3 regions of the Kitasatospora sp. NPDC050463 genome follow, and region 1 is predicted to be linked to each of the others. Evidence: riboswitches for the same ligand, from Rfam matches in the RefSeq annotation. Region 1 holds a riboswitch; each other region holds the start of a gene.
The links. A riboswitch is a leader RNA that binds a small molecule or an ion and turns the genes downstream of it on or off. The one in region 1 is predicted to bind thiamine pyrophosphate.
Positions count from the first base shown of each region.

Region 2: it holds a riboswitch for thiamine pyrophosphate, as region 1 does, so the genes downstream of both, thiC (phosphomethylpyrimidine synthase ThiC) here and thiO (glycine oxidase ThiO) in region 1, are expected to answer to the same signal.
Region 3: it holds a riboswitch for thiamine pyrophosphate, as region 1 does, so the genes downstream of both, AB0J08_RS20235 (cytosine permease) here and thiO (glycine oxidase ThiO) in region 1, are expected to answer to the same signal.

Region 1 covers NZ_JBFAJO010000007.1:129,843-132,099, reverse strand. The annotation lists gene AB0J08_RS07070 (FAD-dependent oxidoreductase) at 1-875, opposite strand, end outside; TPP riboswitch at 1,020-1,132, shown strand; gene thiO (glycine oxidase ThiO) at 1,136-2,257, shown strand, end outside.
Region 2 covers NZ_JBFAJO010000019.1:104,614-106,870, reverse strand. The annotation lists gene thiC (phosphomethylpyrimidine synthase ThiC) at 1-1,225, opposite strand, end outside; TPP riboswitch at 1,221-1,355, opposite strand; gene AB0J08_RS14985 (hypothetical protein) at 1,451-1,651, shown strand; gene AB0J08_RS14980 (SPFH domain-containing protein) at 1,808-2,257, shown strand, end outside.
Region 3 covers NZ_JBFAJO010000030.1:64,875-67,131, forward strand. The annotation lists gene AB0J08_RS20235 (cytosine permease) at 1-1,322, opposite strand, end outside; TPP riboswitch at 1,315-1,462, opposite strand; gene AB0J08_RS20240 (trypsin-like peptidase domain-containing protein) at 1,773-2,257, shown strand, end outside.

The DNA.
Region 1 (2,257 bases):
GCGTGGTCCCAGTGCTGGACGGTCAGCCGGGCGCCGGCGCGGGCCGACGGGTAGCTCACGCAGTCGCCGGCCGCGTAGACGCCGGGCAGGGTGGTGCGCAGCCGCTCGTCCACCAGGACGGCGCCGGCGGCGTCCAGCCCGACGCCGGAGCCGGCCAGCCAGTCGGTGGCCGGGCGGGCGCCGATGCCGACCACGACCTCGTCGGCGGGCAGGTGCGAGCCGTCCGCCAGCAGCACCGCGCCGGGCTCGACCGCGGCGACCCCGACGCCGCAGCGCAGCTCCACGCCGGCCTCCGCGTACCAGGCCGCCATCGCCCGGCCGATCCCGAGCGGCAGTGCGCCGGGGACGGGCGCCGGGCCCGCCTCGACGACGGTGACCTCGCAGCCGGCCGCCCGGGCGGCGGTGGCCACCTCGGCGCCGATCCAGCCCGCGCCGACCAGGACCAGGCGCAGCCCCGGGCGGAGCAGGGCGCGCAGGGCCAGCGCGTCGTCCAGGGTGTGCAGCAGGTGGGCGCGCTCGGCGCCGGGCAGCGCGCGCGGGGTGGCGCCGGTGGCGAGCACCAGGGCGTCGTACGGCAGGTCGCCGGCGTCGGTGTGCAGCACACCGGGGGTGAGGCCGGTGGCCCGGCGGCCGGTGAGCAGTTCGACGCCCAGCTGCGCGAGGTCGAGGTCGAGCGGGGTGGCTTCGGCCTTGCCGAGCAGCACCTCCTTGGAGAGCGGCGGCCGGTCGTACGGCTGGTGCGGCTCCTCGCCGACCAGGAGGATCCGCCCCCGCCAGCCACCCCGCCGCAGGCCCGCGGCGCAGTGCGCCCCGGCCAGCCCGGCCCCGACCACGACCACCTGATCCGTCCCGCTCAGCTCTGCCACGCCCGTCACTGTACTGGCGCCCGTCCGGGGCACCAGAGGGCCGTCGAGCCCCGCACCCGGCCCGGGGCCGACCCGCCGACCACTCCGCCGTCCAGCCCGCCGTCCAGCCCTCGTACGCGCCTTCGGTGGCGACAACCCCCGGAGTTATGGTGGGGGCACCATCACGGGAGCCCGGCGGACCGGGCTGAGAGGCGGGCTGACACGGCCTGCGACCGTCCGAACCTGATCCGGGTCATACCGGCGAAGGGAGAACAGCGACTTTGACACGCTTGGCAGCAGGTACCCATGCCGACGTGCTGGTCATCGGCGGCGGCATCATCGGCCTCGCCGTCGCCTGGCGGGCGGCCCGGCTCGGGGTGAGGAACATCGCCGTGGTCGACCCGGACCCCGGCGGCGGCGCCGCCCGGGTCGCGGCCGGCATGCTCGCCCCCGTCACCGAACTCCAGTACGGCGAGGAGCCGTTGCTACGCCTCGGGATGGCCTCCAACGAGCGGTACGCGGCCTTCGCCGCCGAACTCGCCGAGGCCTCCGGCGGTCAGGACACCGGCTACCGCCAGTGCGGCACCGTCGCCGTCGCCCTCGACTCCGACGACCGCGAGGAACTGCGCGAACTGCACGCCTTCCACCGGCGGCTCGGCCTCGACTCGCAGTGGCTGACCGGCCGGGAGGCCCGCAAGCTGGAGCCGATGCTCGCCCCGGGCGTCCGCGGCGGCCTGCACGTCACCGACGACCACCAGGTGGACGGCCGCCGGCTGGCCAGGGCCCTGGTCCTCGCCTGCGAGCGGGCGAACGTACGACTGCACCGCGCCGAGGCCACCGAGCTGCTGGTCGAGGGAGGCCGGGCCGTCGGCGCCCAGCTGGGCACGCGGGAAACCCTGACCGCCGACCGGATCGTGCTGGCCGCCGGCTCCCGCAGTCATCTGCTGCCCGGCCTGCCCGAGGGCGTGCTGCCGGCGATCCGCCCGGTGAAGGGCCAGATCCTGCGGCTGCGGATCCCGCCCGCCTACCGGCCGTTCCTCTCCCGCAACGTCCGCGCGGTGGTGCGCGGTCAGCACCTCTACCTGGTGCCACGCGAGAACGGCGAGCTGGTGATCGGCGCGACCAGCGAGGAGCAGGGCTACGACACCACCGTCACCGCCGGCGGGGTGTACGAGCTGCTGCGCGACGCCCACGAGCTGGTCCCCGGCATCACCGAGCTGCCCCTGGTGGAGACCTCCGCCGGGCTGCGCCCGGGCTCGCCGGACAACGCCCCGCTGCTCGGGCCGACCGCCCTGCCCGGCCTGGTCGCCGCCACCGGCCACTACCGCAACGGCGTGCTGCTCACCCCGGTGACGGCCGACCTGGTCGCCGAACACCTGGTCACCGGCGCGACGCCCGAGCTCGCCGCGCCG
Region 2 (2,257 bases), on a different contig from region 1:
GGATCTTGTTCATCGGGACGTGGCCCGGGCCCTCGATCATCACCTGGACGTCACGCTCGCGCGCGGTCCGGCCGAGCTCGCCCAGCGTCTGCAGCTCGGCGAACTGCGCCTCGTCGTTGGCGTCGGCGATCGAGCCGGGGCGCAGGCCGTCGCCGAGCGAGAAGGTGACGTCGTAGCTCGCGAGGATCTCGCAGAGCTCCTCGAAGTTGGTGTAGAGGAAGTTCTCCTGGTGGTGCGCCAGGCACCAGGCGGCCATGATCGAGCCGCCGCGCGAGACGATGCCGGTCTTGCGGCGGGCCGTCAGCGGCACGTACCGCAGCAGCACGCCGGCGTGCACTGTCATGTAGTCGACGCCCTGCTCGCACTGCTCGATGATGGTGTCGCGGTAGACGTCCCAGCTGAGTTCCTCGGCCCGGCCGTCGACCTTCTCAAGTGCCTGGTAGAGCGGCACCGTCCCGATCGGCACCGGGGAGTTGCGCAGGATCCACTCACGGGTGGTGTGGATGTTGCGGCCGGTGGAGAGGTCCATGACGGTGTCGGCGCCCCAGCGGGTGGCCCAGGTCATCTTCTCCACCTCCTCCTCGATCGAGGAGGTGACGGCGGAGTTGCCGATGTTGGCGTTGATCTTCACCAGGAAGTTGGTGCCGATGATCGACGGCTCCACCTCGGGGTGGTTCACGTTGACCGGGATGACGGCGCGGCCGCGCGCCACCTCGGCCCGCACGTACTCCGGGTCCAGGCCCTCGCGCAGGGCCACGAACTCCATCTCCGGAGTCACCACGCCGCGCCTGGCGTAGGCGAGTTGGGTGACGGAGGCGCCGGACCGGCCCCGCAGCGGGCGGCGCGGGCGGCCGGGGAAGACGGCGTCGAGGTTGCGCAGGTTCCCGCCGCGCGGCGAGGTGTGCTTGATCCCGTCGTCCTCCGGGCGGGCCTCGCGGCCGTCGTACTCCTCGACGTCGCCGCGCTGGCGGATCCACGCGTCGCGCAGCGGCGGCAGGCCGCGCCGCACGTCGGCCTCGTACGCGGGGTCGGTGTACGGGCCGGAGGTGTCGTAGAGCGGGACGGTCCGGCCGTTGGTGAGGACGACCTCTCGGTACGGGACCAGCAGGTCGGGGCGGGATCCCTCGTGGTAGGCCTTGCGCCAGGCCGGGGTCGGGTAGCCGGTGCCCGTGCTTCCGGTGTCATGGTTCCGGGCAGACTGCGGCTGTGCGTCGAACGTGGTCATCAGACCTTCTACTCCCTACGCCGGCATTACCCGGTCAGGTTCCTGCGGTCGACGCAGCGGTCGGCACGTCCTGCGACGTTCCGGTCAGCGCCCTCTCAGCCCGGTGCTCCGAGCTCCCGTGTCCGCAGGCGGTATTGCCTGCGCATGACGTCCAACACCGTAGCGAGCGGATCGCCGCTGGTCCAGAGGGGGTCCATGCGGAGACGACGGTGGCAGACTGGGCCGATGGTCGGAAGCACAGGGCGCGTCACCGGCAGGATCGGCACCGGACTGGTCGGCGAGGTGCTCGTGCACGTCCGCGAACGCCACACCACCGAGGCCTTCCTGGCCCACCCGGCCGTGCCGGGCGAGAGCATGGCGGTCGGCACCCAGGTGGTCGTGGTCGAGTACCAGCCGCCGCGCACCGTCTACGTGGCCCTCCTTTGACGGAATCCTGACGCGGCCGAGACGGAACCAGGACGCATCCCCCTTTCCAAAGGATCACGGTGAGCGGAGAATCCTGCTGCCACCGCGTTCCGCGCCTTCCTGCCCACCAGAGCGCAGCCACGGAACGCCGGTGTGCGCTGAAGGGGGAATCAGCCGATGCTGATCGGCGTAGCGGGGGCCGCAGTGGCTTCCATCATCATTCTGATCGTGCTCTTCAAGCTCATGTGGCGGGTCGCCGAGCCGAACGAGGCACTGATCATCTCGGGTTCCAAGCACCGCTCCGAAGGCGTGGGCGAGAGCATGGGATTCCGCATCGTCACCGGACGGGGCACGCTGGTGACCCCCGGCGTCCAGGTGGTGCGCAAGCTCTCCCTCGACCTCAACGAGGCCGACCTGGACGTGGACTGTGTGACGTCGCAGGGGATTCCGGTGCACGTCAAGGGCGTTGTGATCTTCAAGGTGGGCGACGACACGGTGTCGATCGCCAACGCCGCGCGCCGCTTCCTCGACCAGCAGCAGATGATGGGCCACCGGGTCCACAACGTCTTCGCCGGTCATCTGCGCTCCATCGTCGGCAGCCTGACGGTCGAGGACATGATCCGCGAC
Region 3 (2,257 bases), on a different contig from region 1:
GCGATCGCGGTCGGCGCGATCACCTGGTAGACGGCGAAGCCCAGCGCCCAGGGCAGCAGCATCAGCCAGCGGGACGGCGCGTCGTCGGCGAGGTTCCAGCCGCGCCGCCCGGCGCCGAGGAAGTAGTCGACCGCCAGTACCGCGAACATCGGCACGAACACCGAGCCGATCAGGCCGAGGAAGGCGTAGTAGGAGTCGGTGAACTCGGTGATCTGCAGCGCCAGCACGGTGATCAGCAGGCCGGTGCCGCCGGTCAGGACCCGGCGGTCGACCCTCGGCAGCAGGTTGTGGACCGACATGGCGGTCGAGTACACGTTCGCGAAGGACTGGTCGGTCTCGCGCAGCACCAGCACCAGCAGGAAGAGCCAGCCGGCCCAGACGCCCAGGAAGGAGTCGAAGATCCGGGTGGCGTCGCCGTCGGCCTGCAGCAGCGCGAACAGGCCGAGCACGTAGCACCAGACCTGGGCGACGGTGTAGCCGGAGAAGCTGCCCCAGAACGCGGAGCGGGCGGTGCGCGAGTGCCGGGTGTAGTCGGCGGCCAGCGGGACGAAGGAGATCGACACCGCGATCATCGCGTCGGTGGCCTTGAGGAAGCCGTGCCAGTTGCCCGCGCCCGGGTCGGACACGCCGTCCCGGCCCAGCTGGACGGTGAAGTACACCATCGCCACCGCGACCGCCGCGGCGACGAAGCGACGCAGCACCGCTATCGCGCCGAGCGGCCAGATGGTCAGTGCGGTGGTCACCGCGCCCGCCAGCACGACGAAGAGCCAGCGGTAGCCGTCGGTGTGCGCCACCGTCTGCGCGCCCATCGCGATGACCAGCAGCTCGTACACGCCCCAGCCGATGCACTGGACGATGTTCAGCACCGTCGGCAGGTAGGAGAGCTTCGTCCCGAACAGGCCACGCAGATTGGCCATCGCCGGTGCCCCGGTCCGGGCCCCGATCAGCGCGGCCACGCCGAGCATCGCGGTGCCGACCACGGTGCCGGCCACGATCGCGGTGATCGCGGCGGCCAGCGACAGCTCGCTGCCCGGCGCGCCGAGCACGGTGGCGGCGGTGGTGAAGCCGATCAGGCTGACGCCGAGGTTCATCCAGAGCGCGAAGTGGTCCCGGAAGCGGAGCGTGCGCGGCGGCTCGGTGTCCAGGACGAACGGGGCCTCGACCCGGTCGGCCCGCTCCGGGCGGTCCAGCACGGCGGTGGCGGCAGCCGTGGAACCGGGTGCGCCGTCGGCGGCGTCGCAATGATCGGTCGCGGACGACTCGGGGAAACCCGAGGACTTGGGCGCGGGCGCGCCCGAAGAGGATGGCGAAGCAGGCGGCATGGCCGATACTCCCTACGCCGGCATTACCCGGACAGGTTCCGGCGGTCTGCGCCCCCTCGACGGTCCGTCCACGATCCCGTGGCGTACGGTCGACCGGCGCACTCTCAGCCTGGTGGGTCCAAGCTCCCGCGTGTCAGTTAGGAGCGACAGGCTAACCGGCGCGGGGGTGAACGCCAAGGCCAGGCGTCCGGCGGTCCGCATCGCGGGACGCCGCGGGGCGTCCTCGTGAGGCCTTCTGCGGGGGGACCGCAGGGAGCCGGCGCGGGGCCGACCGGGGCATCGGGGGCCGGTCCGGGGGCACCGGACGGGGCCGCCGTCGGGCCGGTCGGCGGGCCGGTTGTCGGGCCGGGCTAAGGATTCTTATGAGTTCTTCAGAGGGGTCCTTACGACAATCGAATCGAGTGTGCGAAAAACTATGGTTGTTGGTCCTGTCAGCTATGGAGGTCGTCCGTGAGCAGCGAGCGCGAGGTTGGGCCCACCGGGCCACAGGGGGAGCAGCCCTCCGACGGCCAGGGGGTAGTGGGTCCCGCTCATGACGGTCCGGCGCCCGCCGCCCCGGCCGCGCCGCCCACCGGCGGGTTCACGCCGACGCTGGCGTTCGGCAAGGTCGGCGCCCCGGAGCCGGCGCCCGCAGCCCCGGCCGAGCCGGTTTCGGCTCCGGCGCCCGCCCCGGCGGCGGCCGAGACCGGGTACATCGACGCACCTCCGCCGATCCTGCCGCCCGCCCCGGCGGCGCCCGCGGCCCCGGCCGCTCCGGCAGTCCCGGCTCCCGCGCCGGTCACCAACCCGTACGCCACCCCCGGTACCCCGGTCGCGGCGGCGGCCCACGACCCGTACGGCGCTCCGGCCGCTCCGGCCGCGCCGGCGCCACACCACCCGTTCGGCGCCGGCCAGCCGCTCGGCGGCTGGGGCGCCCACGACGCCCCGCCCGGCGG